DNA from 4 places in the Rathayibacter sp. VKM Ac-2803 genome. Region 2 is predicted to be linked to each of the others. Evidence: predicted binding sites of a transcription regulator. Region 2 holds the regulator's gene; each other region holds the start of a gene.

Region 1 (7,534 bases), 3.1 Mb from region 2:
TGAGCGCGCGCGTCGAGGCGATCAGCTCGCGGGTCTGCTCGATCGTCGATCCGCCGACGAACTGCGCCTCGGCGTGCCGCGCGGCGAAAGCGCGGCCCGCGGGAGAGGAGCCGGCCTGGAAGAGGTACGGCGTGCGCTGCGGCGACGGGGCCGACAGGTGGGGGCCCTCGACGCGGTAGTGCTCGCCGACGTGGTCGATCCGGTGGATCGCCTCGGGGCGCGAGAAGGCGCCGGACTTGTCGCGCGAGGACGCGTCGTCGTCCCACGACCCCTCCCAGAGCTTGTAGACGACGTCGAGGTACTCCTCGGCCTGCGCGTAGCGCGCGTCGTGCTCGGTCAGGCGGCCGAGCCCGAAGTTGCGGGCGGCGTTCTCCTGGTAGCTGGTGACGATGTTCCAGGCGACGCGGCCCTTCGACAGGTGGTCGAGGGTCGACATCCGCCGGGCGAACTCGAACGGGTGCGCCTGCAGGATCGAGCTCGTCATCGCGAGGCCGAGGTGCTCGGTCGAGCCGATCAGCGCGGCGAGCAGGATCGACGGGTCGTTGTTGGGGAGCTGCAGCCCCTCGCGCGCGTTCACCTCGAGCGAGGCGCCGACCGGGCCGTAGGTGCCGACGACGTCGGCGAAGAAGATCGCGTCGAAGACGCCGCGCTCGAGCGTCTGCGCGATCTCGACCCAGTACGAGAGGTCCTCGAACGACTCGTGGCGCGCCTCCGGTCGCCGCCACTGACCGTGGTGGGTGTGCGAGGGGGTGTTCATCACGAACGCGTTGAAGCGGAGCGGCGTGGTCATGCGGAGGCCTCCTGGGGCGCGAGGGTCTGCGGCTCGTCCCGTTCAGAAGGTACGCGCCGATCGCCGCCGACCTCGACCCGGCGCGGCGACGGTGCGGTCTGCAGGCGGTCGTGCGGTCTGCAGGCGATCCCCGCGGAGCGGCGGTCGGATGCACGCAGGATCGACCACATCCGCGCGATCGCCTGCGAATCGCACGCGCGCCTCCTGCAGATCGCACGCGCGCCTTCTAGAGATCGCACACGGAGAGGACGCAGTCGCGCCGAGCCGCCGCCCCGAACCCGCCCGCCGTGCGGCAGGCTGGAGCGATGCAGTTCAGAGTCTTCACCGAACCCCAGCAGGGCGCGAGCTACGACGACCTCCTCGCCATCGCGCAGGCGACCGAGTCGCTCGGCTACGACGGCTTCTTCCGCTCCGACCACTACCTCCGGATGGGCGACGGCGACCCCGGCTACGGCCCGACCGACGCCTGGACGAGCCTCGCGGGCCTCGCGCGCGAGACCGAGCGGATCGCGCTCGGCACCCTGGTCTCCTCCGTCACCTACCGCCCGCCCGGCATCCTCGCGATCCAGGTCGCGCAGGTCGACGCGATGTCGGGCGGACGCGTCGAGCTCGGACTCGGCACCGGCTGGTTCGAGGAGGAGCACGCCGCGTACGGCATCCCGTTCCCGTCGCGCCGCTTCGACCTGCTCGAGGAGCAGCTCGAGATCGTCACCGGCCTCTGGTCGACTCCGGTCGGCGAGCGCTACTCGTTCGCGGGCGAGCACTACACGCTGACCGACTCACCGGCGCTGCCCAAGCCGGTGCGTCTCCCGCTGCCGGTCATCGTCGGCGGAGGCGGACCCAAGCGCACGCCGGCCCTCGCGGCCCGCTTCGCCAGCGAGTTCAACCTGCCGTTCCCCGAGTTCGACGCGATCCCGGGGGCCTTCGCGCGCGTCGACGACGCCTGCCGCGAGATCGGGCGCGAGCCCTCCTCCCTCGTGCACTCGGTCGCGCTCATCGCGGTCGGCGGAGGCGACGAGGCCGAGTTCACGCGCCGTGCCGCGGCGATCGGCCGCGAGCCGGCCGAGCTGCGCGAGCACGGCATCGCGGGCGGCGTCGACGAGACGGTCGACCGCCTCGAGTCGCTCCGCGAGGCCGGCGCCGAGCGGGTCTACCTGCAGTTCATGGACCTGCGCGACCTCGACCACGTCGACTTCTTCGCCCGCGAGGTGCTGCCGAAGCTCTCGGCCTGACGCCGCCCGCGCTCCCCGCCCGCCCCGATTCCGCGAAAGTCGCGGTAGTCGCGCTCGACTACCGCGACTTTCGAGGAGTGGGCGGGCGGATCGGCGGGCATGACGACTCGTGGAGTCTCGCCGGGGGTGACCGCGCGCAGACCTAGGCTGGACGGGATGGCTGACACGATCGAGCGCCCCGACGAGCGCGTGGGGACCCGCTCCGCGGCCGAGGTGCCGTGGATCGTGCTCGTCTGGGACGACCCGGTCAACCTGATGTCGTACGTGTCCTACGTCTTCCGCAGCTACTTCGGCTTCGGCCGCGCCGAGGCCGAGCGGCTCATGCTGCAGGTGCACACGGAGGGTCGCGCGGTCGTCGCGACCGGCAACCGCGAGGAGATGGAGCGGCACGTGGAGGCGATGCACGGCTACGGCCTGTGGGCGACGCTGCAGAGGGCCGACGCGTGAGCGGCCGACGCGCAGTGAACGGCGGAGTCTGATGCGCGCGTTCCGCCGCGACTCCTCCGGTGCCGCCGTCGCCCGCTTCGACCGCGAGGAGGCGGGCATCCTCCGCCACCTCGCCGGCGAGATGCTCGAGCTGCTCGACCGCGGCGCCACCTCTGAGGAGGCGCGCTCCGACCCGGCACTCGCCCGGCTGCTGCCCGACGCCTACCGCGACGACGCCGAGGCGGCGGCGGAGTTCCGCCGCTTCACCGGCGCCGACCTGGCCGGCCGCAAGATGGACGACGCGCGCGCGATCACCGCGGCGCTCGACGCCGGCGACGGCTCGGGGCACGGTCGGATCTTCGCCGGGCTCGGCGAGGTCGCGGTCCGGCTCGAGCCCGGCCCGGCCCTCTCCTGGCTCCGCGCGCTCACCGACATGCGGCTCGCCCTCGCGGTGCGCCTCGGCATCGTCGACACCGACGACGTCGAGCCCGAGGGTGAGAACGCCGCCGCGATCCGCAGCGTCTACGACTGGCTGGGCAGCGTGCAGGACGGCCTGGTCCACGCCGTCGACGTCTGAGCCGGGCCGGCCGCAGGCTCGGCGGCGAGGGAACCCCGGGCCGACCAGGCCGCCCGCGCGGGTCGGCTCCCTCAGCGGTGCAGGGTTCCCCGGTGCACCTTGCTACCCCCGTCCACAGGTGTGGATAACCCTGTGGAGAGGTGTGGACAACCCGGTGACCACCGGTGCCCGGGTGGCGCCGCATCCGCCGCACAGCGCTGAGCACGGGGTGCAAGGGGGCTGTGCGGGGATGTGGAAACGGATACGGTCCAGCCTGTGAATACTCAGGCGGGACATCAGGCCAAGCGCACGGCGAACGAGGCGCAGGACTCGACGGCGGTGCGCACACTGGCGCGCTTCGGCTTCGCCGCGAACGGACTCGTGCACCTCCTCATCGGAGGCATCGCGCTCGGAGTCGCGCGCGGAGGCGGCGGCGAGGCCGACCAGACCGGCGCCCTCAGCGCCCTCGCCGCGCAGCCGGGCGGAGTCGTCGTGCTGTGGGTCTGCGCCATCGGCCTCCTCGGACTCGCTCTGTGGGGCGTCCTCGAGGTCTTCCTCGTCTCGCCCGGCGACAGCGCCGCCGAGACCTGGGGCAAGCGCGCGAAGGAGGCGGCCAAGGCGATCGTCTACGCCGCGCTGGGCGTCACGACCCTCCGCTTCGCGATGGGCGGCAGCTCGAGCTCGTCGCAGTCGTCCGAGAGCGCGAGCGCGCAGGTGCTCCAGGCGCCGGGCGGCGTGGTGCTCCTCGTGATCGTGGGACTCGCGATCCTCGTCGTGGGCGGCGTCTTCGTGTACCGCGGAGTCACCAAGAGGTTCCTGAAGAACATCGCGACGCCTGCGGGCACGACCGGCACGGTCGTCACCTGGCTCGGCATCGTCGGCTACGCGGCGAAGGGCGTCGTCCTCGCGGTCCTCGGGGTGCTCGTCATCCTCGCCGCGGTGCAGCACGACCCGTCCCAGGCGGGCGGGCTCGACGAGGCGCTGAAGTCGCTCGTCGAGCTGCCGTTCGGGGTGCCGCTGCTCAGCGGAGTCGCGGTCGGACTGATCGCGTACGGCGTGTTCTGCTTCGCGCGGGCGCGCTGGCCGCGCCTCTGACCTCTCCGGCGTGCAGAACCGAGGCGGAGGCGGGCGATCGACCCCGCAGCGCGGTCTCGGCCCCTCTCCTCCTCGGTTGTGAACGCGTCTCGACCCGGAGTCTCGGTGTCGTCACCCGATCGCGGGTGCTACCCGGGTCCGTCGATCTGCGCAAGCGGTCCCGCCGTCCTCGTCTCGGTGACACGCTGAGCAGGTGAGTGCAGAGATCGACGGGCAGAGCTGCCCGGCACCGGTCGAGGAGGCGTCGCGCCTCCTCCGGGCCGTGGCCTCGGGCGACCGAGCCGCGTTCGCCGAGCTCTACGACCGCTTCGCTCCGCTGTTCGCCGCCTCCGTCGCGACCGTGCACACCGACCCCACCGTTCGGGACCGGCTCTGCACCGAGGCGTTCACCGAGGTCTGGCGGCGCGCTCGAGACGGCGCCGCCTCCGATCGGCCCGTGCTCTGGCTGCTCGAGGTGCTCTGCGAGACGCTCGGCTCGGCGCGCGGCCTCGCCCGCCGCCCGCTCGGCGACGACGTGCTCGGCCTGAGCTGCCCCGACCGCGAGCTCCTCCTCCTCGCCGCAGCCGGCCGCTACACGCAGCCAGAGATCGCCGCGCTCACCGGGATCGGCGAGCCGCGACTCCGCGTGGTCCTCCGCGAGGCGCTGCGCACGCTCCGCGGCGGCGAGCTCCGCACGGCCTGAGTGCGCACCGGCGGGAATCGCGTCTCCGCCCGGGAATACAGCCACGCGCGGTAAAGTTGAGTCAGTCGAACTCAACTTTCGATCACCACGGAGGAGATCACCAGATGCAGGCCGGTCAGCAGGGCGAGCAGTCCGCCCTCGAGCAGTACGGCGTCGACCTCACAGCGATCGCGGCGAGCGGCAAGCTCGACCCGGTCATCGGTCGCGACGCCGAGATCCGGCGCGTCAGCCAGGTGCTCACGCGCCGCACCAAGAACAACCCCGTCCTCATCGGTGAGCCCGGCGTCGGCAAGACGGCCGTCGTCGAGGGCCTCGCCCAGCGGATCGTGGCGGGCGACGTCGCCGACAGCCTGAAGGACAAGCGCCTCGTCAGCCTCGACCTCTCGGCGCTGATCGCCGGCGCGAAGTACCGCGGCGAGTTCGAGGAGCGCCTCAAGGCCGTCCTGAAGGAGATCAACGACTCCGACGGCCGCATCATCACCTTCATCGACGAGCTGCACACCCTGATGGGCGCGGGCGGCGGCGACGGCTCGGTCGCGGCGGCGAACATGCTCAAGCCGATGCTGGCGCGCGGTGAGCTGCGGATGATCGGCGCGACCACCCTCGACGAGTACCGCCAGTACATCGAGAAGGACGCGGCCCTCGAGCGCCGGTTCCAGCAGGTGTTCGTCGGCGAGCCGACCGTCGAGGACACGGTCGCGATCCTCCGCGGGCTCAAGGAGCGCTACGAGGCGCACCACAAGGTCGCCATCGCGGATGCCGCGCTCGTGGCCGCCGCGTCGCTCTCGAACCGCTACATCACCGCCCGCCAGCTGCCCGACAAGGCCATCGACCTCATCGACGAGGCCGCGTCGCGTCTGCGGATGGAGATCGACTCCGCACCGGTCGAGATCGACGAGCTGCGCCGCTCCGTCGACCGGCTGAAGCTCGAGGAGCTCGCGCTGAAGAAGGAGAAGGACGAGGCCTCGAAGGCGCGACTCGAGAAGCTGCGCGAGGATCTCGCCCGCCGCGGCGCCCAGCTCGACGAGCTGCAGCAGCGCTGGGAGCGCGAGCGCGCCTCCCTCAACCGCGTCGGCGACCTCAAGAACAAGCTCGACGCCCTGCGGATCGAGGCCGAGCGCGCCCAGCGCGAGGGCAAGCTCGAGCGCGCCTCCCGTCTGCTCTACGGCGACATCCCGGTGATCGAGCGCGAGCTCGCCGCCGCCGAGAAGGAGGAGGAGCCCGTCGAGGGCCGCATGGTCAACGAGCAGGTGACGGCCGATGACATCGCCGCCGTCATCGCCGCGTGGACCGGCATCCCCGTCGGCCGCCTCCTGCAGGGCGAGACCGAGAAGCTGCTGCACCTCGAGACCGAGCTGCACCGCCGCCTCATCGGGCAGAACGAGGCGGTGTCCGCGGTGTCGGACGCGGTCCGCCGCACCCGAGCGGGCATCTCGGACCCCGACCGGCCCACCGGCTCCTTCCTGTTCCTCGGCCCGACGGGTGTCGGCAAGACCGAGCTGGCGAAGGCGCTCGCCGACCACCTCTTCGACGACGAGAAGGCGATGGTGCGCATCGACATGTCCGAGTACGGCGAGAAGTTCGCCGTCTCGCGGCTCGTCGGCGCCCCTCCCGGCTACATCGGCTACGAGCAGGGCGGTCAGCTGACGGAGGCGGTGCGGCGCCGCCCGTACTCGGTGGTGCTGCTCGACGAGGTCGAGAAGGCGCACCCCGAGGTGTTCGACATCCTGCTGCAGGTGCTCGACGACGGCCGGCTGACGGACGGGCAGGGGCGGACGGTCGACTTCCGCAACACGATCCTGATCCTCACCTCGAACCTCGGCTCGCAGTTCCTGATCGACCCGACCCTGTCGCGGTCGCAGAAGGAGGAGGCGGTGCAGCAGATGGTGCGCCAGGCCTTCAAGCCCGAGTTCGTGAACCGCCTCGACGACATCGTGATCTTCCAGGCGCTCGACCGCACAGAGCTCGGCGAGATCGTGTCGCTCTACGTCGACCGGCTCTCGTGCCGCCTGGGGGAGCGGCGGCTCGAGCTCGCGGTGACGCCCGCCGCGCGCGGGTGGCTGGCCGAGCGCGGCTACGACCCGCAGTACGGGGCGAGGCCGCTGCGCCGCCTGATGCAGCACGAGATCGACGACAAGCTGGCGACGGCGCTGCTCGACGGCTCGATCCGCGACGGCGACGTGGTGCTGGTCGAGGTCGCCGACGACGGCGACGCGCTCACGGTGTCGGCCGGGCTGGCCGCCGCGGCGTAGGCCGCCGGCTCCGCCCGTTCCTCAGAAGTTGCGGTAGTCGCGCTCGACTACCGCAACTCTCGAGTACTCGGCGTACCTGCGGACTCGACGGGGCGGCGCTCCTCCACAGGGCGGGGGAGGAGGCGATCCGTCCACAGCTGCGAGGATCCGCGGATCGGCGGGGAGCGCGGGTCGGTAGCGTCGCGCCCATGCCTCCTCCTCTCGTGCCGCCCGCGAGTCCCCGCATGGCCGATCTCGCTCCCGAGCAGCGCCCGCGCGAGCGGCTGCGCGCCCACGGAGCCGCATCGCTGACCGACGCGGAGACCCTCGCGATCCTGATCGGCACCGGCGTCAGAGGGGCCAACGCGACCGTCGTCGCCCAGCAGCTCCTCGCGCGCTTCGGCGGCATCGACGCTGTCTCGCGGGCCGGGGTCGCCGATCTCGTCCGTCATCGCGGCATCGGCGAGGTCGCCGCCTGCCGCATCGTCGCCTCCTTCGAGCTGCGGCGGAGGATGAACCGCG
Region 2 (7,534 bases):
GCCGGCAGTCGGCCGGCAGGCGCCCGCGCGCTACGCGCCGCGCAGGCCCGTGAAGAGGTGCGACTCGAGGTCGGCGAGCGGGATGCGCTCCTGCTTCATGGTGTCGCGGTCGCGGACCGTGACGGCGTCGTCCTCGAGGGAGTCGAAGTCGACGGTCACGCAGAAAGGCGTGCCGATCTCGTCCTGGCGGCGGTAGCGGCGGCCGATCGCGCCGGAGTCGTCGAAGTCGACGTTCCAGAGCTTCCTGAGCCGGTCGGCCACCTCGCGGGCGAGCGGCGACAGCGCCTCGTTGCGCGAGAGCGGCAGCACGGCGACCTTCACCGGCGCGAGCCGCGGGTCGAGGTGCAGCACCGTGCGCGTCTCGACCTTGCCCTTGGCGTTCGGCGGCAGCTCCTGCTCCTCGTAGGCGTCGACGAGGAACGCCATCAGCGCGCGCGTCAGGCCGAAGGACGGCTCGATCACGAACGGCACGTAGCGCTCGTTCTTGTTCTGGTCGAAGAACGACAGGTCCTTGCCCGAGTGCTCGATGTGCGTCTTGAGGTCGAAGTCGGTGCGGTTCGCGACTCCCATCAGCTCGCCCCACTCGCCCGAGGCGAAGCTGAAGCGGTACTCGATGTCGACGGTGCGCTTGGAGTAGTGGGAGAGCTTGTCCTTCGGGTGCTCGAACTGGCGGATGTTGTCCGCCTTGATCCCGAGGTCGATGAACCAGTCCCAGGCGAGCTTCATCCAGGTCTCCTGCCACTCCTCGTCCGTGCCGGGCTCGACGAAGAACTCGAGCTCCATCTGCTCGAACTCGCGGGTGCGGAAGATGAAGTTGCCGGGCGTGATCTCGTTGCGGAACGCCTTGCCGATCTGGCCGATGCCGAACGGCGGCTTCTTCCGGGCGCTCTGCAGCACGTTCGCGAAGTTGGTGAAGATGCCCTGCGCGGTCTCGGGCCGCAGGTAGTGCAGTCCCGACTCGTCGTCGACGACGCCGAGGTAGGTCTTCATCAGCCCCGAGAACTGCTTGATCTCGGTCCACTGGCCGACCTTGTCGGGGTGCTCCGGGTCGGGGATGTCGGCGAGGCCGTTCACGGGCGGGTGCCCGTTGTCCTCCTCGTACTTCTCGAAGAGGTGGTCGGCGCGGTAGCGCTTGTGCGTGATCAGCGACTCGGTCAGCGGGTCCGAGAAGACGCCGACGTGGCCGGAGGCGCTCCAGATCGCGGTCGGGAGGATCACGGCGGAGTCGAGGCCGACCACGTCGCCGCGGCCCTGCACGAACGCCTTCCACCACTGGCGCTTGATGTTCTCCTTGAGCTCGACGCCGAGCGGCCCGTAGTCCCAGGCGGAGCGGGTGCCGCCGTAGATCTCTCCCGAGGGGAAGACGAACCCCCGGTGCTGCGCGAGGGTGATGACCTTGTCGAGGGTGGTGGTGGGTTCTGCCACGGGGAGCTCCTCAGCTGTTCGGGCGCACGGGGCCCTGGCGCACGCCGGCTGCGCGCGTCCTTCTGGTGTCCGACCATGGTAGCCGCGGGCATGATGGCGGGATGAGCAGCCTCCCGCCCCTCCTCGTCTCCGCCGTCGCCGTGATCCGTGACCGGAGGGTCCTCATGGTCGTCGCACGCGGGCGCGAGGTGGTCTACCTTCCGGGCGGCAAGGTCGACCCGGGCGAGAGCGGCGTCGAGGCGGCCGCGCGCGAGGCCGAGGAGGAGCTGGGCTCGTCACCGACCCGCCTCCACGAGCTCTTCACGGTTCGGGAGCAGGCGCACGGTGAGCCGGAGGGACGCGAGGTCCACATGACGGTGTTCGCCGCCGAGCTGGCCGACGAACCGCGCCCGACCGGCGAGATCGACTCCCTGCACTGGATCGGCACGGCCGACGCCCACCGCTGCCCGCCCGCCGGCGTCGCGACGCTGGAGAGGCTCCGCGCCCTCGACCTCGTCGACTGACGCCGTCGGCGGCGGCGACCTCCGAGGCCGGATACCCTCGTGCCGTGGAGACCAGACGACGCGCCAGGGACAGGACGGGGAGCGACGACGCCCGGGGGCTCGAGCCGGTGCGGATGGAGGCGGCGGTGCCGATCCTGCGCATCTTCTCGGTCGCCAAGGCGGGCGAGTTCTACGTCGACTACCTCGGCTTCGCGGTCGACTGGGAGCACCGCGCGAGCCGCGACTCGCCGCTCTACCTGCAGGTGTCGCGCTCGGGGCTCCGGCTGCACCTCAGCGAGCACCACCGCGACGGCAGCCCCGGAGCCGCGGTGCACCTGGCCCTCCGCGGAGTCCGCGAGCTGCACGCCGAGCTCGACGCGAAGGCGTACCCGTACCTGAATCCCCGCATCACGAGATCGGCGTTCGGCTACGCGCTCGACCTGATCGATCCCTTCGGCAATCAGCTCCGCTTCGCCGAGCCCGCACCGCAGCCGACCACTTCCTGAGAGCCTCGTGGTCGGGCGTTCACCGCCCGTCCACCGGATTCGGAGAGCGCTCGCCTAGCGTGTGGACAATGGCGGCATCTCGGGGGACGACGGAACGACTCCACGGGGTCGGCCCCTCGGGAGCAGCTGCCTCGCGGCGCTCGCGCTGGTCGCTCCTCCGAGCCGGCCACGTCGCTCCGCTCGCGATGGGGACGCTCGCCTCGACCGCGATCCTGGTCGGATCGCTCGGGGTCGGCTTCCTCCCGCGCGACTCATCGCTCCGCGACTGGCCCTTGATCTCGACCATGCGCGCGACGGGCTGGCTCACCGAGCTCAGCGCGATCGCGGTGGTCGGCGGCGGAGTGCTCCTGCTCGTCGCGTGGCTCCGGCTGCGCTCGGTCGCGCTCGACGGGCGCCCCGGCTCGCTCCGCGCGATCCTCGTCGCCGCCCTCGCCTGGGCGGCACCGCTGCTCGTCGCCGTTCCGCTGTTCAGCCGCGACATGTTCTCGTACGTGGCGCAGGGCCGCCTGATGACCCAGGGCGTCGACCCCTACACGCACGGAGTCGCGACCCTCCCCGGCTGGTTCGCGCTCGGCGTCGATCCGCTCTGGGCCGACACGCCGACCCCGTACGGCCCGCTGTACCTGCTGGCCGAGAAGACGGCCGTGCAGCTGGCCGGCTGGACCTCGCCGGAGCTGTCCATCGCCATGCTGCGGGCGCTCTCGGTCGCCGGAGTCGCGGTGCTGGCCGTCTACGCGATCCGCCTCGCGCGGCTCCGCGGCCTCTCGACCTCGCTGACCGCGTGGACGATCGTGGCGAACCCGCTGACCCTGGTGCTCTTCGTCGTCGCCGGCCACAACGACTCCGTGATGCTCGCCCTGATCCTCGCGTCGCTCTACTACGGCCACACCGATCGCCGCGTGGCGGCCGTGCTGCTGATGGGCGCCGCGATCGCGGTCAAGCCCGTCGCCGTCATCGCCCTGCCCGTGCTCGCGCTGCTCTGGCTCCGTCACGACGCGACGCTGCGCGAGCGGGTGCGGCTCTGGGCGTGGACCGGCGCCGGCGCGCTCGCGCTGGTCGTCGCGATCGGCCTGGCGGCGGGCGTCGGCGTCGGCTGGGTCGTGGCGATGGTCGTGCCCGGATCGATCCTGCACTGGTACGCGCCGATGTCGTTCGTCACGGTCGTCGTGTCGAGCGCCGTCGAGCTGACCGGACACGATCCCGGAGCGGCCATCACCCTGGTGAAGGTGCTCGCCCTCGCCGTCGCGGCCGGTGTCGCGGCCGCGCTCCTGCTCTCGAAGCGCGCGATCGATCCGCTGGCCCGGCTGACCGGAGCACTGCTGGCGTTCGTCACGGCGTCGACCGCGATCCACCCCTGGTACGCGCTGTGGATCCTGCCGATCGCCGCGCTCTCGCGCCCCTGGCAGAGCGCCCACCGGCACCTCGCGGTCTACGCGACCATCTTCCTGATGTGCGTCACCCTGGCCGAGCCGGCTGACGGGGGCGGCGGAGTCGTCGACCAGATCCCGGCGCGCGTCGCGACGATCGCCGCGATCGCGGTCGTGGGCCTGTACATCGTGCTCGGCTACTCCGACGAGGAGCGCGTGCGGGCGCGGACCCTGCTCGGCGCGGTGCCGTTCGGCACGGAGTTCCTCAGCCGGGTGTCCGGCGGCCGCGTCGGCGGCGTGCTGGTCGAGTCGCACGCGCGCGACTGACCGCGCGGGGTTCAGGCGTTGTCAGCGGCTCCGGCATCGTCCGCCGGGCGGCGACGCCGCTCGATCGCGGATTCCGCGGCGGAGGCGGCGGCGTCCGGCTTGCCTCCGCCGAGGACTCCCTTGAGCGACGACAGCCACTCGGCGTCGTCGCGACGGCCGGAGAGAGCGTCGGAGAAGAGCGGGAGCTCGCTGCGCGTGGCGTGGATGGCGTATTCCTCGCGGGTGTAGCCGTTGTCGGGGACGACGGGCGCGCGCTTCTCCGGTGCCCTCTCGTCGTCGGCGGCCCGGTCGTCGTCGTGCTCGTTCGCACTGCGCTCGTCGTTCACGGGGCCTCCTCCGTCTCGCCGCACCGTGGCGGACGGAGCGGACGCCGCGGCTGCTCTGCCGGACGTCAGGTCAGCGTACCCCCCTCATGGGGAGTCGGTGTCGCTGTCGTGCGATCGAGGGAGGGGCCGCCAGACGACGACCTCGGTGCGGCGCTGCGCGCGGGTCCCGTGGCGCAGGGTGACCACGTCGCCCTCGAGGCCCGCGGCGAACACGCGGCGGCCGGGCCGGTTGAGGAGCTCGTCGGCGAGCGCGCCCTCGAGCTCGCGCACCCGCTGCGAGAGCGCCTGCACCTGGTTCTCGAGCTGCAGGATGCGCGCGATGCCCTCGAGGGACACGCCCTCGGACGACAGTCGCGCGACCTCCCTCAGCTGCACGACGTCGCGCATCGAGTAGCGGCGCGACTTGCCGGCCGTCCGCGTCGGGCGCACGAGGCCCAGCCGGTCGTACTGCCGGAGGGTCTGCGGATGCATCCCCGCGAGGTCGGCGGCGACCGCGATCGCGAAGACCGGGGTGTTCTCGTCCACGTCCCAGCCTCTCGTCGGCGGATCGGACCCTGCTGGCGGGTCGGACCCTAGTAGCGGGCCTTCTCCAGGATGTCCTCGCGCGGGTTCTCCCCCGGCTCGGCGGCCGCGAACGCCTCGAGGGCGTCCCTGGCGGCGGCGGAGAGGTGGTCGGGGACGGCGACCTGGATCACCGCGAGCAGATCACCGGTGCCCTTGCCCGTCGCGACTCCGCGGCCCTTCACGCGCAGCACTCGGCCGCTCGGCGTGCCGGGGGCGACCCGGAGCTTCACGGGGTCGCCCCCGAGGGTGGGCACCTCGATCGTCGCACCGAAGACGGCCTCGACGAAGGTGACGGGCACGTTCACGCGGAGGTTCAGTCCGTCGCGCTCGAAGACCGGGTGCTTGCGCACGGCGACGGTCAGCACGAGATCGCCGGGCTCGCCTCCGTCGGGGCTCGGGCGGCCCTTGCCGCGCACGCGGATCTTCTGCTGGTCGGCCACTCCGGCGGGGATGCGCACCGAGAGCGCGCGGCCCTCGCCGGTCTGGAGCTGCACGGTGTCGCCGCGGGTGGCGGTGCGGAAGTCGATGGTGGTGCTGGCCGTGACGTCGGCGCCCTTCTGCGGGCCGCCGAAGCCGCGGAACCCGCCGCTCGGCTGGCCGAAGCGGCCGCCGCCGGCGTTGCCGAACATGCCGCCGAGGATGTCCTCGAAGCCCGCGGGCGGGCCCTGCTGGGTGCTGTAGGTGGAGCGACCGCCGGCCTGGTTGAACACGTTGCCGAAGACGTCGTCGAAGCCGCCGGGCTGGCCGCCGGCCGCGGTGAAGCGGGCGCCGCCGCCCATCGCGCGGATCTGGTCGTACTCCTTGCGCTGCTCGGTGTCGGAGAGGACGGTGTACGCCTCGCTGATCTCCTTGAACCGCGCCTCCGCCTTGGCGTCCCCGGGGTTGGAGTCGGGGTGGAACTGCCGGGCGAGCTTGCGGTAGGTCTTCTTCAGATCCGCCTCGGACACGTCCTTGGGCACGCCGAGGACCTTGTAGAAGTCCTTGTCGAACCAATCCTGGCTGGCCATGCGCCTCTTCCTGTGTCGTGTGGTGCGAGGGACCCCGGCCGCCCTGCAGTGCCTGGCGGGCGGGGTCCCTCGCGGTGGTGCGGAGGTGGGTCAGTCGGCGGGGACGGCCACGACCACCCGGGCGGCCCGCAGCAGCGAGCCTCCGAGGTAGTAGCCCGACTCGACGACGTCGGCGACCGTGGAGGTCTCGGCGCCGGGAGTGGGCTGCTGGAAGATCGCCTCGTGGATGTTCGGGTCGAACAGATCCCCCACGGCGCCGGTCTTCACGAGCCCGAGCTTCTCCATCCCGCCGCGCAGCTTCTGCGCGATGGCGGTGAACGGCCCGCCCTCGGCCAGGTCGCCGTGCTTCTCGGCGCGATCGAGGTCGTCGAGCACGGGCAGTATGACCTTCACCGCGTCGCCGATGGCCCGCTCCTTCTCGACCTGGCGGTTCGACTCCGTGCGCTTGCGGTAGTTCGCGTACTCCGCGGTCACCCGCTGGAGGTCGGCGAGGTGCTCCGCTGCGAGCGTCTCGGCGTCGGACTGTCCCGAGAGGAACGAGAGGTCGGCGTCGGAGAGGCTGGTCTCGACGTCGGGCCCCTCGGCCTCGATCAGTCCCTCGGAGTCCTGGGCGGCGGCGGCCGCCTCGGTCCCGTCGGCGGGTCCGGTGCCCTCGGTGGGCTCCTCGGGTGTGCCCTCGTCGTGCGGCAGGTTGTGCTTGCCCATCGTTACTTCGTGTCCTTCGGCTCGTCGTCGTCGATGACCTCGGCGTCGACGATGTCCTCGTCGTCCTTCTTCTCGTCCTCGGCCGGGGCGTCCTGAGGGGCGGCCTGGTCGGCCGACTGCTGCGAGTAGATGGCCTGGCCGATCTTGGTCTGCGAGGCGTTCAGCGCGTCGAACGCGGTCTTGACGGCCGCGTCGTCGTCGCCGGCGAGCGCGGTCTTCAGCGCGTCGACGTCGCCCTGCACCTCGGTCTTGACGTCCTCGGGCAGCTTGTCCTCGTTCTCCTTGATCAGCTTGTCGATCGAGTAGGCGAGGGTCTCGGCGTTGTTGCGGATCTCGGCCGCCTCGCGGCGGGCCTTGTCCTCGGCCGCGTGCTCCTCGGCCTCGCGGACCATGCGCTCGATGTCGTCCTTCGGCAGCGACGAGCCGCCGGTGATCGTCATCGACTGCTCCTTGCCGGTGCCCTTGTCCTTCGCGGACACGTGCACGATGCCGTTGGCGTCGATGTCGAAGGTGACCTCGACCTGCGGGATCCCGCGGGGGGCGGGCGCGATGCCGGTCAGCTCGAAGGTTCCGAGGTTCTTGTTGTCGCGGGTGAACTCGCGCTCGCCCTGGAACACCTGGATCGCGACGGACGGCTGGTTGTCGTCGGCCGTGGTGAAGGTCTCGGAGCGCTTGGTCGGGATCGCGGTGTTGCGCTCGATGAGCTTGGTCATGATCCCTCCCTTGGTCTCGATGCCGAGCGAGAGCGGCGTGACGTCGATGAGCAGGACGTCCTTGCGCTCGCCCTTGAGGACACCGGCCTGGAGCGCGGCGCCGACGGCGACG
Region 3 (7,534 bases), 2.1 Mb from region 2:
AGATCGAGAACCAGTCCTCGGGCATCATCCCCGTGATGAAGCTCCTCGAGGACAGCTTCAGCTACGCGAACCAGCTCGGTGCCCGCCAGGGCGCGGGCGCGGTGTACCTCTCGGCGCACCACCCCGACATCCTGCGCTTCCTCGACACCAAGCGCGAGAACGCCGACGAGAAGATCCGCATCAAGACGCTCTCCCTCGGAGTCGTCGTGCCCGACATCACGTTCGAGCTCGCGAAGAACAACGAGGACATGTACCTCTTCTCCCCGTACGACGTCGAGCGCGTCTACGGCGTGCCCTTCGGCGACGTGTCGATCTCGGAGAAGTACCGCGAGATGGTCGACGACCCGCGCATCAAGAAGACCAAGATCTCGGCGCGCGAGTTCTTCCAGACCATCGCCGAGATCCAGTTCGAGTCGGGCTACCCCTACATCGTGTTCGAGGACACGGTGAACAAGGCGAACCCGATCAAGGGCCGCATCAACATGTCGAACCTCTGCTCCGAGATCCTCCAGGTCAACACCCCCACGACCTACAACGAGGACCTGTCCTACGCCACCATCGGCAAGGACATCTCGTGCAACCTCGGCTCGCTGAACATCGCGCTGACCATGGACTCGCCCGACTTCGGCCGCACCATCGAGACCGCGATCCGCGGCCTCACCTCGGTGTCCGACCAGTCGCACATCACCTCCGTGCGCTCGATCGAGGACGGCAACGACAAGTCGCACGCCATCGGCCTCGGCCAGATGAACCTGCACGGCTACCTCGCCCGCGAGCGGATCCACTACGGATCCGAGGAGGGCATCGACTTCACGAACATCTACTTCTACTCGGTGCTGTTCCACGCTCTGCGCGCCTCCAACAACCTCTCGATCGAGCGCGGCACCACCTTCGAGGGCTTCGCCGACTCGAAGTACGCCTCGGGCGAGTTCTTCGACACCTACACCGAGAAGGAGTGGGCACCCTCGACCGAGCGCGTCGCCCGCCTCTTCGCCGAGGCCGGCATCGCCGTCCCCACCCGGGACGACTGGCGCGCGCTCAAGGCCTCGGTCATGGAGCACGGCATCTACAACCAGAACCTGCAGGCCGTCCCGCCGACCGGCTCGATCTCGTACATCAACAACTCGACGTCGTCGATCCACCCGATCGCGTCGAAGATCGAGATCCGCAAGGAGGGCAAGCTCGGCCGCGTCTACTACCCGGCGCCGTTCATGACGAACGACAACCTGGAGTACTACCAGGACGCGTACGAGATCGGCTACGAGAAGATCATCGACACCTACGCCGCGGCGACGCAGCACGTCGACCAGGGACTCTCGCTCACGCTGTTCTTCAAGGACACCGCGACCACGCGCGACATCAACCGCGCGCAGATCTACGCCTGGCGCAAGGGCATCAAGACCATCTACTACATCCGTCTCCGCCAGCTCGCGCTGGAGGGCACGGAGGTCGACGGCTGCGTCAGCTGCATGCTGTAGCGTCCGACCCCCGATCACCCCTTTCGCACGACCGATCCGCACGAAGAAGAGATCATGACTCCCCCTGAGAAGCTCAAGCTGGTCAGCCACGTCAACGCCATCAACTGGAACCGCATCCAGGACGACAAGGACGTGGAGGTCTGGAACCGCCTGACGAGCAACTTCTGGCTGCCCGAGAAGGTGCCGCTGTCCAACGACATCCAGTCGTGGAACACGCTCACCCACGACGAGCAGCAGCTCACGATGCGCGTGTTCACGGGCCTGACCCTGCTCGACACCATCCAGGGCACGGTCGGCGCGGTCTCCCTGATCCCCGATGCGCTCACCCCGCACGAGGAGGCCGTCTACACGAACATCGCGTTCATGGAGTCGGTGCACGCGAAGTCGTACTCGTCGGTGTTCTCGACGCTCTCGAACACGCAGGACATCGACGAGGCGTTCCGCTGGTCGGTCGAGAACCCGAACCTGCAGAAGAAGGCGTCCATCGTCATGGACTACTACCAGGGCGACGACCCGCTGAAGCGGAAGGTCGCCTCGACGCTGCTCGAGTCGTTCCTCTTCTACTCGGGCTTCTACCTGCCGATGTACTGGTCCTCACGCGCCAAGCTCACCAACACCGCCGACCTGATCCGCCTGATCATCCGCGACGAGGCCGTGCACGGCTACTACATCGGCTACAAGTTCCAGAAGGGGCTCGAGCTGGTCGACCAGGCCAAGCGGGACGAGATCAAGGACTACACGTTCTCGCTGCTCTACGAGCTCTACGACAACGAGGCGCAGTACACGCAGGACCTCTACGACCAGCTCGGCCTGACCGAGGACGTCAAGAAGTTCCTGCACTACAACGCCAACAAGGCCCTGATGAACCTCGGCTACGAGCCGATGTTCCCCAAGCAGGCCACCGACGTGAACCCCGCGATCCTGTCCGCCCTCTCGCCGAACGCCGACGAGAACCACGACTTCTTCTCGGGCTCCGGCTCCTCCTACGTGATCGGCAAGGCCGTGAACACCGAGGACGAGGACTGGGACTTCTAAGCGCATGCACCGCTTGCCCAATGGAGGCACAAAAATGAGGGGCGACCTCGCTAGACATAATGTCAGCGAGGCCGCCCCTCATTCGCGTGGGCCACCACGCACGGTGAAAAACCCTTGAATAGGATTATCACATTTATTTAGAAACAAAGATTGGAACTTCTAACATGACTGTTGGACGACACCGGCCGAAGGGGCCGGGAGACACGTGGAAGACCGGCCAGCGCGTGCCTGAGCCGGGACTGTGGGCTGACCAGTACGGCGAAGTGACGCGCTTCAGTCAGGGAGCCACATTCCCGCCCTGCATTGATCGAAAGGGAGAATGCGCCTTCCGGCACATTGTTGAACCAGCCGTTGCAGCGGCCTAGATCAACGGTGTAGATACCTAAGAATCAAGAATCTGAGGGGTACGGATCACTGATCCGTGCCCCTCGTTTCGCGCTAGCCGGCCTACTGCTGTCCAACAGCAATACGCCTCAAAAATTTCCTCTTTGTGGCGACCCGACGAGGCTAACACCGCAGGTCTCGATCGTCTAGCTGGTCGACTGTCATATCGTGCGGTGAAGCGGCAGCCGCATCACCACGCGCGGGAACCCGGCCAGCACCGACGTCGTGTCTGCCGCGTACTCGAAGCCGGCCCGCTCGAAGAGAGCTCGTGTGCCGACGTACGCCATCGTCTGCTCGACCCTCGCGCCGGCGTTGTCGACGGGGTAGCCCTCGATCGCCGGGGCGCCGTGCGCGCGGGCGAAGTCGACGGCGCCGGCGAGCAGGGCGTGCGAGATCCCGCGCTTGCGGAAGCCGGGGCGGACGCGGATGCACCAGACGGTCCAGACGTCGAGGTCGTCGACGTGCGGGATCTTGCGGTTCTTCGCGTAGCTGGTGTCGGACCGCGGATGCACGGCCGCCCAGCCGGCCACCTCGTCGCCGTCGTAGGCGAGGACGCCGGGGGGAGGGTCCTGCGCGACGAGCTCGCGCATCCGCTCGCCGCGGGCCGGACCCCGGAGCGAGTTGTTCTCGGTGGAGGAGAGCAGGCGGTAGCTGAGGCACCAGCACACGCTCGCGTCGGGCCGCTTCGGGCCGTTCATCGTCGCCAGGTCGTCGAAGACGGTGGCGGGGCGCACCTCGATCGTCATGCGGGCAGCCTTCCACCGCCCGGTGTGCGCGGCAAGGTGCTCACAACTAAGGCTGAGACGAACCGAAGCCGCAGAATTTGGCAGATCCTGCTTCCAGGCCTTAGTTCTGGGGGCCGTCTCGCGATGACCGCCGTTGCTGGTCGTCGACACGGCCGCGATTCACCACTCCGCCGGATGAATCGCACCCGCAGCCACTGTTGGACGCCACCCAGGCGCCGCGCCTACCGTGGACGAGGTATCCAACGAAGGAGCACTCCCTTGAAGCACGTCCCCCTCGGCGCCTCCGGCCTCGACTCCCCGAACGTCGTCCTCGGCGTCATGCGCATCCCCGACATGACCGACGACGCCATCCGCGACCTCGTCCGCACCGCCCGCGACTCCGGCATCGACTTCTTCGATCACGCGGACGTCTACGGCAACTCGCTGCACCAGTGCGAGGAGCGCTTCGCCGAGGCCCTCGCGCTCACACCGAGCGAGCGCGACGAGATCGTGCTGCAGACCAAGGCCGGCATCGTCGGCGACGGCCCGTACTTCGACTTCTCGTACGAGCACCTGATCGAGTCGGTCGAGGGCTCGCTGAAGGCGCTGCGCACCGACTTCATCGACGTGCTCCTGCTGCACCGCCCCGACGCGCTCGTCGAGCCCGACGAGGTCGCTCGCGCCTTCGACGAGCTGCACGCGGCGGGCAAGGTCAAGCACTTCGGCGTCTCAAACCAGACGCCGCTGCAGATCGAGCTGCTCAAGAAGTCGCTGAACCAGCCCATCGTCGCCAACCAGCTGCAGCTGTCGATCACGCACTCGCCGATCATCGCCCAGGGCGTCGCGTCGAACATGCTCGCCGAGGGCCAGTCGGTCATGCGCGACGCGGGCATCCTCGACTACTGCCGCCTCAACGACATCACCGTGCAGGCGTGGTCGCCGTTCCAGAGCGGGTTCTTCACGGGCGTCTTCCTCGACAACCCCGAGTTCGCCGACCTCAACGCGGTCATCGACCGGCTCGCGAAGCAGTACGACGTTCCCGCGATCGCGATCGCGACGGCGTGGATCACCCGCCACCCGGCGAACATGCAGGTCGTGCTCGGCACGACGAACGGCCAGCGCGTGAGCGATGCAGCCCTCGGCTCCGACATCCCGCTGACGCGGTCGGAGTGGTACGAGCTGTTCCGCGCGGCAGGACACATCGTCCCCTAGAGCTCCCACCCCGGAGAAGAAGCGCGTCGGCGCACGAGGAGGCACGGACCGGACAGGGTCCGTGCCTCCTTCTTCATGTCGCGATGACGAGCCGCAGGCGCACCGCGGAGTCGACCTCGACGTCCTCCGCGCGGCGCACCGCGGTCTTGAGCGGCACGAGGAAGCCGCCGTCCTTCGGCCAGAGCGACGTCGTCCACGTGCTCGCGCCGAGAGTCACCGTCGCGGGGATCATGCCCCAGCCGTAGGTGACGTGGGCGGCGACGGAGGCGATCGCCTCCGCCTGCTCGCCCGGCACGCTGACGAAGTGCCACGGCGCCGGCCCCCGCCAGAAGACGACGACCCCCTCGAACTCCAGCTCCACGCCCACAGCGTACGACTCTCGCTGAGCGTCGCGAGATGCCACTCGCGCAGGCGATACGCCGGCGGACACGCACCGAAGTGGCGTCTCGTGGGGCTCGCCGGCAGGTCTCAGCACGCTCCGGGAATAGGACGGCGACCCCTGCGTTGAACTTGAGCGTAACCGACTCAACTCTTCAGGAGGACTGGTGCCCGACAACTTCAACGAGGCCGGAGCGAGCTCGTTCGACGACTTCCTCGCCCGCTACCTCGACGGCGAGCGTGCTCGCGCGGCTCGGTCGATCGACCTCAGCCGCTTCCTCACCGCTCGCACTCAGAGCATCCTGCAGGCCGCAGGACGCTTCGCCCTCGAGCGCGGCCAGACCGAGCTCGACGCCCTGCACGTGCTGCGCGTCCTCGTCGACGACGAGGCCGTCGCTCAGGCCGTCCGGCGCATCGGGGTCGACCCGGGCGCCATCGCGACCGCCACGGAGGCGCGTCTCCCGCAGGCCTCCGAGGCCGGCGCCTCGCAGAACGCCGCCACCATCACGAACAGCGCCCAGCGCGCCCTCTTCCACGCCTACCAGGTGGCCCGCTCGAGCGGCTCGACCTACATCGAACCCGAGCACGTCTTCTTCGCGCTCGTCCTCGGACAGGACGCGCCCGCCGGGCAGGTCCTGGCCCGCGCAGGTGTGACCGCGGAGGCGCTCACGCAGGGCATGCGCGAGACCGTCTCGGCGGGCGTCGCACAGGAGGAGCCCGCCGCAGCCGCCTCCGAGACCCCGATGCTCGACAAGTTCGGCACCGACCTCACCGAGCTCGCCCGCGAGGGCCGGCTCGACCCGGTGATCGGCCGCGCCGACGAGATCGAGCAGACCGTCGAGATCCTCAGCCGCCGCACCAAGAACAACCCGGTGCTGGTCGGTGAGGCCGGCGTCGGCAAGACCGCGATCGTCGAGGGCCTGGCGCGCGCGATCGTCGCGGGCGAGGTCCCCGAGCAGCTGCGCGACAAGCGCGTCGTCTCGCTCGACCTGCCGGCGATGCTCGCGGGCACCCGCTACCGCGGCGACTTCGAGGAGCGCCTCACCACGACGATGGACGAGATCGCCGCCCACGCGGGCGAGCTGATCGTCTTCATCGACGAGATCCACACCGTCGTCGGCGCCGGTGGTGCCGGTGACGGGGGCATGGACGCGGGCAACATCCTCAAGCCCCGCCTCGCCCGCGGCGAGCTGCACCTCGTCGGCGCGACAACGCTGAAGGAGTACCGCACGATCGAGAAGGACCCGGCGCTCGAGCGCCGCTTCCAGCCCGTGCGCGTCGGGGAGCCCGGCATCGAGGACGCCGTGGCGATCCTGCACGGCCTCCGCCCCGCGTACGAGGAGCACCACCGCGTGACCTTCACCGACGAGGCCCTCCGCGCCTCCGTCGAGCTGTCGGCCCGCTACCTCACCGATCGGGTGCTGCCCGACAAGGCGATCGACCTGATCGACCAGGCCGGGGCGCGCCTCCGCCTGAAGCTCGGTGCGGGAGTCGACACAGCCGCCCTGCTCGAGAGGCTCGCCACGCTCGAGGGCGCCAAGAACGCCGCCGTCTCGGGCGAGCACTACGAGGAGGCGTCGCGACTGCGCGACGAGATCACCGCGGTGCAGGCCGAGCTCGCGGCGGCCACCGGGCACGTCGCTCCGGAGGCGATCGTCGGCGAGACCGAGATCGCCGCGGTCGTCGCCCGCGCCACCGGCATCCCGGTGTCGCGGCTGACGGAGGGGGAGCGCGACCGTCTCGCGCACCTCGAGACCGAGCTGCACCAGCGCGTCATCGGCCAGGACGACGCGGTCACCGCGGTCGCCCGCGCCGTGCGCCGCAGCCGCACCGGGCTGGGTGACGCGTCGCGTCCGGTCGGATCCTTCCTCTTCCTCGGTCCGACGGGCGTGGGCAAGACCGAGCTCGCGCGCACGCTCGCGGGGTCGCTCTTCGCCGACGAGCAGTCGGTGATCCGCTTCGACATGAGCGAGTTCGGCGAGCGTCACACGGTCGCGCGACTCATCGGCGCCCCTCCCGGATACGTCGGCTTCGACGAGGCCGGCCAGCTCACCGAGCGCGTGCGGCGGAACCCCTACTCCGTCGTGCTGTTCGACGAGATCGAGAAGGCGCACCCCGACGTCTTCAACCTGCTGCTGCAGGTGCTCGACGACGGACGCCTGACCGACGGCCAGGGCCGCACGGTCGACTTCCGGAACACGGTGATCATCATGACCTCGAACCTGGGGTCGGAGTTCCTCGCGTCGCGGTCGGGAGCGCTCGGCTTCGTCGCGCACAGCGACGACTCCGCCGAGGGCTTCGCCTCGGAGAAGGACCTGCGCG
Region 4 (7,534 bases), 330 kb from region 2:
CCGCCTCGAAGGCCGTCGGCGCGCACGAGTTCATCCAGGCGCTCCCCGACGGCTACGACACCGATGTCAACAAGCGCGGCGGCCGCGTCTCGGCCGGGCAGCGGCAGCTGATCTCGTTCGCGCGCGCCTTCCTCGCCGACCCGGCGGTGCTGATCCTCGACGAGGCGACGTCGTCCCTCGACATCCCGAGCGAGCGCCTGGTGCAGCAGGGTCTGCAGACCCTGCTCGCCGACCGCACGGCGGTGATCATCGCGCACCGCCTCTCGACGGTGGCGATCGCCGATCGTGTTCTGGTGATGGAGCACGGGCGCATCGTCGAGGACGGCACTCCGGAGGCGCTGATCGCCGGCGCGGGGCGGTTCGCGACGCTGCACGCGGCGTGGCGCGAGTCGCTGGTGTGAGGCCGCGCGGCGTATGAGCGCGGCTCAGAGCCGCCAGCGCGCCGCGAGCACGTCGACGCGGTAGCCGCTCGGAGTCGTCACCAGTGGCGTCCCCTCGCGCTCGTACTCGACGCGCGCCCGCTCCTCGTGCCCGATCGGCGGAGCGCCGCCCGAGCGGACGACGCGCCACCACGCGACGTCCGAGCCGTAGCGGGCCATGATTGTCCCGACCGCTCGAGCGGCGCGCGTGCCGAGGACCGCGGCGATCTCTCCGTAGGCCATCACGCGACCCGGCGGGATGGAGTCGACGACCGCCAGCACGGCGGAGACGAAGTCGGGGGAGTCGGGGGCCGTCCCGTCGGGCGGCGGACCCGGCTGCCCGGCGGCTGCGATCAGAGCTTCAGCGCCCCGATGTTCTCGCCGTACTGCGTCTCGCCGACGACCTCGAAGCCGATCCAGCGGAAGAACTGCTCGGGGCCGTCCTCGCCGGACTCCCAGATGACCGTGAGGGTGTCGAAGCCGCGGGTGCGCGCCTCGTCGGCGGCCGCGCGGACGGCGAAGGTACCGACTCCACGACCCTGCTTCGAGGCGTCGATGTTGATGCGCCAGATGCAGCTGCGGAACTCCTCCGCGGCCTCCGGGTCGAAGTGGGCGTGGATGAAGCCGACGAGCTCGTCGTCGTCGAGGATCGCGCGCTGCCAGGCGGCGCCGGGATCGATCACTGCGGCGGCCGCCGAGTACGACACCGGCGCGATGAACTGCTCCTGCCCGGGTTTGAGGCTCAGCCCGTTCACGGCGGAGATGTTCGAGGCCGACAGCTCTTCCAGGCGGAGTGCACTCATGCGGTCAATCTAGCGGCCCGATCCGGGGCAGTCATCCTCCGCCAGGACGACGGCGCACGGACCGTCATCGGGGGAGCGCCCCGAATCGGCGAACTCTCTCGACATCGAGACACTTCCGCCCTCGGGTAGGCTGGCGGAGGCCATCCGGAGCGGCCGCGCAGCCGCCCGTCCCGCGCAGGAGCGGGGTTGCATCGAGACCATGGGAGAGCAATGTCCAAGATCAAGGTTGAGGGAACCGTCGTCGAGCTCGACGGCGATGAGATGACGCGGATCATCTGGCAGAAGATCAAGGACACGCTCATCCACCCGTACCTCGACGTGAACCTCGAGTACTACGACCTCGGCATGGAGTACCGCGACCAGACCGACGACCAGGTCACGATCGACGCGGCGCACGCCATCCAGAAGCACGGCGTCGGCGTCAAGTGCGCGACCATCACGCCCGACGAGGCGCGCGTCGAGGAGTTCGGCCTGAAGAAGATGTGGAAGTCGCCCAACGGCACGATCCGCAACATCCTCGGCGGCGTCATCTTCCGCGAGCCGATCATCATCTCGAACATCCCGCGCCTGGTGCCCGGCTGGAACAAGCCGATCATCATCGGCCGCCACGCCTTCGGCGACCAGTACCGCGCCACCGACTTCGTCTTCAAGGGCAAGGGCACGCTGACCGTCGAGTTCACGCCCGAGGACGGCTCCGAGCCGATGAAGTTCGAGGTCTACAAGGCTCCCGACGACGGCATCGCGCAGGTCCAGTACAACCAGGACGCCTCGATCCGCGACTTCGCCCGCTCGTCGCTCAACTACGGCCTGACCCGCAACTACCCGGTCTACCTCTCGACGAAGAACACGATCCTCAAGGCCTACGACGGCCGGTTCAAGGACATCTTCGAGGAGATCTTCGAGACCGAGTTCAAGGAGCGCTTCGACGCCGCGGGCCTCACCTACGAGCACCGCCTGATCGACGACATGGTCGCCTCCGCGATGAAGTGGGAGGGCGGCTACGTCTGGGCCTGCAAGAACTACGACGGCGACGTCCAGTCCGACACGGTCGCGCAGGGCTTCGGCTCTCTCGGTCTGATGACCTCCGTGCTCTCCACGCCCGACGGCAGCGTCGTCGAGGCGGAGGCGGCGCACGGCACGGTCACGCGCCACTACCGCCAGCACCAGGCGGGCAAGCCCACCTCGACGAATCCGATCGCCTCGATCTACGCGTGGACCCGCGGACTGGCCCACCGCGGCAAGCTCGACGGCAACCAGGAGCTTATCGACTTCTCGCTCACCCTCGAGGACGTCGTCATCAAGACGGTCGAGTCCGGCAGCATGACGAAGGACCTCGCGCTCCTCGTCGGACCGGACCAGGCCTGGCAGACGACCGAGGAGTTCCTCGCGACCCTCGACGAGAACCTCAAGGCGCGCATGTCGGCCTGACCTCCGGCTCGTCAGAACGGCTCCGGCTCGCGGGAATCCTCCGATTCCGCGAGCCGGAGCCGTTTCTGCGAGCCCGACCCGGGTCAGAGCGCCCGGGCGAGCGCCTCCATCGCGGCGCCGGCGTCGGCGCCCGTCGGCATCAGCACGACGCTCGACGCGCCGGCCGCGTGCAGTTCGCCGATCCTGGCCCGGGCGGCGTCGGGGGTGCCGACGACCGACAGCTGGTCGACCCACTCGTCCGGCAGGTCGCGCACGAAGGAGGCTCGGTCGGCGCTCCGCTCGCGCAGGCGCGCGAACTCGTCGGCGAAGGGCAGCGGGGCGAGATGCGGCGCCCAGTCCGGCTCGCCGATCCACTCGAGACCGGGGCGCACCTGCGCCCGCGCGGCTGCAGAGTCGTCGTCGACGGCGGCGACGTTGTAGGCGACCACTCGTCCGGGCGTCGCCATCCGCTCGAGGGCGGCGGTGATGTACTCCGGAGTGACCGGCTCGGCCAGCACGACGCCGTCGGCGATCCTGCCCGCGAGCTCCAGGGACTTGGGTCCCCGCACTCCCGCCAGCAGCGGGGGAGCGACGGCGGGTGGCGACTCGAGGCGGAGCCCGTCGAGCGTCACGTACCGGCCTGCGCGGGTCGTCTCCTCGCCGGCGAGCAGCGAGCGGATCGCGTCGAACTGCTCCTCGAGGAGCGTCAGCGGGCTCTGCGGCCACACGCCGAGGCCGCGCATCCAGTGCGGCATGCCGTGGCCGATGCCGGCGTGGAGGCGACCGGGGAACATCTCGGCGAGGGTGCCGAGCTCCATCGCGGTGAAGGCGGCCGTGCGCGCGGCGGCGGGGAGGATGCCGATGCCGACCACGATCCGCTCGGTCGCCGCGAGCACGGCGGCGGCCTGCGCGATCCCGCCGCGGAAGCCGAGGTCCTCGACCACCCACAGCTCGTCGAAGCCGAGCGCCTCGGCGCGTCGGGCGTAGGACAGGACCTGGGCGGCCGGGAGGTCGCGGGGGAGCAGGATTCCGACGGCGGCGTCGGGCGTGGGAGCGGACATCCTCCCAACATAGGGCTGCGGCCGCTCGCACCCCGGGCCGGAACGACCGAGGGCCCGCCGCTCGGAAGCGGACGGGCCCTCGATCGCGGAGCGGATCACTCGGAGCGCGACTCGCTGAGCCGGACCTGCTCGGGCCTCGCGCTCGAGACCACCTCGATCCTCCGCGACCTGGCCTTCTCGCTCACGGGGATGGTCACCGAGAGGACGCCGTTGTCGTACGACGCCGAGATGCGCTCGGTGTCGACGCCCTGGCCGAGGCTCAGCTGGCGGACGAAGGTCGCGGACTGGCGCTCCCGGGTGATCCAGGTGACGTCCTCGCCGCTCGCCACCGTGCGCTGGGCGCGGATCGTGAGCAGCTGGCCGTCGACGTCGACGTCCACCGACCCGGGGTCGATACCGGGCAGGTCGGCCGTGAGGACGTAGTGGTCGCCGTCGCGGTAGAGGTCGATCGGCATGCGGCGGGGGCCCTGGCCGGGCGAGAAGAGGGCGGAGGCGAAGCGGTCGAGCTCGCGGATCGGGTCGTAGGTGACGGCCATCGAAATCACTCCATTCAGTCGTGCAACGGATCAATTCCCAGAGTTGAGTCGAAGTGACTCAATGCCAGGAATTTAGCACTCGACCCGGGAGAGTGCCAACTGTCCTCGTCCCCAATCCGGTGACTTCGTTACCTGTTCGTAACAGAGCCGAGCGATCCAGTTCGTAGGGTCGATTCAGTGCGGGAGCCGATCCGGCTCCCAGCGATTGTGAGTAAGGACATCGATTGCCGATCCACCCCTCCCACCGTCCACCCGTTCGTCGAACCGAGAGGCGGATCCTGGCAGGGCTCGCTGTGCTCGGTGTCGCCGCCTCGGCCGCGTTCGCCTCCACCGCGGCGTCCGCGGCTCCCGTCGTCGGGAGCGCGTCGCTCGTCGGCGGCCTGTCGTCGCTGCAGAGCTTCGACGACGGCGACTACGTCGTCACTCTGGTCGAGCCCGCCGCGGCCACCTACGAGGGCACCGACGCCCGCTTCGCCCGCACGGCTCCCGACGCCGGATCGCAGCTGCAGGCGCGGTCCGCCCCCGTCGAGGACTACTCGGCGCACCTCGAGCGGCGACAGGACGACGTCGCCGCCGCCGTCGATGCCGAGATCGGCTACCACTACACGGTCACGCTCAACGGCTTCTCGGCCGAGCTGACCGGCGCGCAGGCGAGCCGCCTCGCGAACCGCAAGGACGTCGCCCAGGTGCGCGAGATCGAGGACCTCACCCTCGACCGCGCGGTCCAGCCGACGACGCTTCAGGCCCCGACCGCCTCCGGGATCCCCGTCCCCGACACCGGCCAGGAGCCCTCGACGAGCTTCCTCGGCCTCGACGGCCCCGACGGCGTCTGGAACGAGCTCGGCGGCATCGACGAGGCCGGCGCGGGCGTCGTGGTCGGCGTCATCGACTCCGGCATCGCACCCGAGAACCCGTCGTTCGCCGGCGCTCCGCTCGCGACGACTCCGGGAGCCGCGCCCTTCACGAACGGCACCACCGTCACCTACCCGAAGTCCGACGGCAGCGACTTCGTCGGCGCCTGCGTGAGCGGCGCCGACGCGTCGCAGCAGTGGACCGGCGAGGAGTGCAACCAGAAGCTGATCGGTGCGCGCTGGTTCCTCGGCGACTCCGAGCCCGCCGGCTCGCCCGACAATCCCGAGTACCTCTCGCCGCGCGACGCGGACGGCCACGGCTCGCACACCGCCTCGACGGCCGCCGGCAACGCGGGCGTCGACGCGAGTGTCGACGGTTACGACTACGGCTCGATCTCGGGCGTCGCTCCCGCGGCGAAGGTCGCCGCGTACAAGGTCTGCTGGAACGGCGACGTCGACGGCACGGACGACGACGACTTCTGCTCGGGCCCCGGCATCCTCGCGGCGATCGACGCCGCGACCAGCGACGGCGTCGACGTGATCAACTTCTCGATCGGCGGCGGCTCGGCCACCTCCACGCTCACGCTCATCGACGAGGCGTTCCTCAACGCCGCCGCCGCGGGTGTCTTCGTGGCGGCCTCGGCCGGCAACTCCGGTCCGGGCGACTCGACCCTCGACCACGCCTCGCCGTGGTACACGACGGTCGCCGCCTCCTCGATCCCGACCTACACGGCCACCGCCACCCTCGGTGACGGCCAGGCGTTCCCCGGCGGATCGATCACCGTCCACGAGGACGTCACCGGCCCTCTCGTGAACAGCGCGGACGTCGTCCTCGCCGGGGCCGAGACTCCGGAGATCTGCGAGACCGGCACCCTCGACCCCGCGAAGGTCTCTGGCAAGGTCGTCGCCTGCACCGCGGGCGTCACGGCCCGCGTGTCCAAGTCGGCCGAGGTCGAGCGGGCGGGCGGCATCGGCATGCTGCTGCTCAACCCGTTCCCCAATGCGCTGCACGTCGACGACCACTCGGTCCCGAGCATCCAGATCGACTCGGAGGCGTACGACGCCATCACCGCCTACGCGTCCACCCCGGGCGCGACCGTGACGCTCAGCGAGGGCAACACCTCCGGGATCGCGATCGCGGTGCCCCAGGTCGCCGGATTCTCGTCGCGCGGACCGGCCGAGGCCGACGGAAGCGATGTGCTGAAGCCCGACCTCACGGCGCCCGGCGTCGCGATCCTGGCCGACAGCTTCAACGCCGAGGGCGACGATCCCGCCTTCGCGTTCGAGTCCGGCACCTCGATGTCGTCGCCGCACATCGCGGGGCTCGCCGCGCTGATCCTCGGCGCGAGCCCGAACGCGTCGCCGTCGGCCGTCAAGTCGGCCATGATGACGACCTCCTACGACAGCGTCGACCAGTCGGGGAACGCCTCCGAGGACGTCTTCGCCCAGGGCGCCGGTCACGTCGATCCGACCGCCTTCCTCGACCCCGGACTGATCTACGACAGCGGTCCGAGCGACTGGATCGCGTTCCTCAAGGGCGCGGGCTACGTGTTCGACCCCGATCCCGCGATCGACCCGATCGAGGCGATCGACCCGTCCGACCTCAACCAGGCCTCGATCGCCATCGGCGCACTGGCCGGAACGCAGACCGTCACCCGCACGGTGACCTCGACCGCTCCCGGCACGTACACCGCGTCGCTCGACATCCCCGGTGTCGACACCGGGGTGTCGCCGTCCACCCTCTCCTTCACCGGAGCGGGCCAGACGGCCGAGTACACGGTCACCTTCACCACGGAGGACGCCGAGCTCTCGGAGTTCGCGACCGGCTACCTGACGTGGTCGAGCGCGGAGCACGAGGTCCGCAGCCCGGTCGCCGTGCGGCCGGTCCTGCTCGACGCGCCGTACGAGGTCTCGGGCTCCGGCTCGACCGGCTCGACCACGGCGACCATCACGCCCGGCATCGACGGCGCTCTGCCGCTGTCGACGACCGGACTCGCGCAGGGGGTCCTCGCCGAGGACGCCACGGCGGCCGACGGCCACTCCGGCACCCTGCCGGCGGGCACGACGCTGATCACCGACGTCGTCGTACCGGAGGGCGCGGACTTCGCGCGCTTCGATCTCGACTCGATCGACGACACGGCCGACCTCGACCTCTACGTCGAGCTGCTCGACGCGGCGGGCGAGCCGGTCTCGCAGGCCGTCTCGGCGACCGCCTCCGCCGACGAGCGCGTCGACCTCGCGGAGCCCGAGGCGGGCACCTACCGGGTCACCGCCGACATCTACGCGGTCGGCGCTGAGCCCACGGTCACGTTCGACCTGCGCAGCTTCGTCGTCACCCCCGAGGGAGGCGTCGGCGCGCTGACGACCGAGCCCGCGGTGATCGATGCGGTGCAGGGCGAGCCCACGAGCTACGCGATCTCGTGGAGCGACCTGGCCGGCCCCGCGCAGTACCTCGGG

The links. Region 2 encodes HspR, which represses chaperone genes until heat shock. Its sites were predicted from a motif close to AAGTTGAGTCNNNNNGACTCAACTT; they were not measured.
Positions count from the first base shown of each region.
Region 1: the regulator HspR is predicted to act here: its motif matches at 4,835-4,859, upstream of GRS96_RS03385 (ATP-dependent Clp protease ATP-binding subunit).
Region 3: the regulator HspR is predicted to act here: its motif matches at 5,342-5,366, upstream of GRS96_RS07770 (ATP-dependent Clp protease ATP-binding subunit).
Region 4: the regulator HspR is predicted to act here: its motif matches at 4,267-4,291, upstream of GRS96_RS16185 (Hsp20/alpha crystallin family protein).

Region 1 is NZ_WUCD01000001.1:727,041-734,574, forward strand. Features, by position in the region: gene GRS96_RS03355 (NtaA/DmoA family FMN-dependent monooxygenase) at 1-790, opposite strand, end outside; gene GRS96_RS03360 (LLM class F420-dependent oxidoreductase) at 1,096-2,022, shown strand; gene clpS (ATP-dependent Clp protease adapter ClpS) at 2,179-2,469, shown strand; gene GRS96_RS03370 (DUF2017 domain-containing protein) at 2,501-3,025, shown strand; gene GRS96_RS03375 (DUF1206 domain-containing protein) at 3,281-4,099, shown strand; gene GRS96_RS03380 (hypothetical protein) at 4,293-4,781, shown strand; gene GRS96_RS03385 (ATP-dependent Clp protease ATP-binding subunit) at 4,886-7,033, shown strand; gene GRS96_RS03390 (JAB domain-containing protein) at 7,222-7,534, shown strand, end outside.
Region 2 is NZ_WUCD01000001.1:3,789,542-3,797,075, forward strand. Features, by position in the region: gene GRS96_RS17825 (glycine--tRNA ligase) at 31-1,425, opposite strand; gene GRS96_RS17830 (NUDIX domain-containing protein) at 1,527-1,928, shown strand; gene GRS96_RS17835 (glyoxalase superfamily protein) at 1,973-2,413, shown strand; gene mptB (polyprenol phosphomannose-dependent alpha 1,6 mannosyltransferase MptB) at 2,482-4,107, shown strand; gene GRS96_RS17845 (hypothetical protein) at 4,119-4,433, opposite strand; gene GRS96_RS17850 (heat shock protein transcriptional repressor HspR) at 4,518-4,958, opposite strand; gene GRS96_RS17855 (DnaJ C-terminal domain-containing protein) at 5,006-6,004, opposite strand; gene GRS96_RS17860 (nucleotide exchange factor GrpE) at 6,095-6,709, opposite strand; gene dnaK (molecular chaperone DnaK) at 6,712-7,534, opposite strand, start outside.
Region 3 is NZ_WUCD01000001.1:1,651,159-1,658,692, forward strand. Features, by position in the region: gene nrdE (class 1b ribonucleoside-diphosphate reductase subunit alpha) at 1-1,478, shown strand, start outside; gene nrdF (class 1b ribonucleoside-diphosphate reductase subunit beta) at 1,533-2,513, shown strand; gene GRS96_RS07755 (GNAT family N-acetyltransferase) at 3,059-3,643, opposite strand; gene GRS96_RS07760 (aldo/keto reductase) at 3,902-4,834, shown strand; gene GRS96_RS07765 (DUF1905 domain-containing protein) at 4,908-5,195, opposite strand; gene GRS96_RS07770 (ATP-dependent Clp protease ATP-binding subunit) at 5,380-7,534, shown strand, end outside.
Region 4 is NZ_WUCD01000001.1:3,455,408-3,462,941, reverse strand. Features, by position in the region: gene GRS96_RS16210 (ABC transporter ATP-binding protein) at 1-401, shown strand, start outside; gene GRS96_RS16205 (MGMT family protein) at 426-701, opposite strand; gene GRS96_RS16200 (GNAT family N-acetyltransferase) at 773-1,222, opposite strand; gene GRS96_RS16195 (NADP-dependent isocitrate dehydrogenase) at 1,433-2,650, shown strand; gene GRS96_RS16190 (LLM class flavin-dependent oxidoreductase) at 2,734-3,690, opposite strand; gene GRS96_RS16185 (Hsp20/alpha crystallin family protein) at 3,786-4,226, opposite strand; gene GRS96_RS16180 (S8 family serine peptidase) at 4,520-7,534, shown strand, end outside.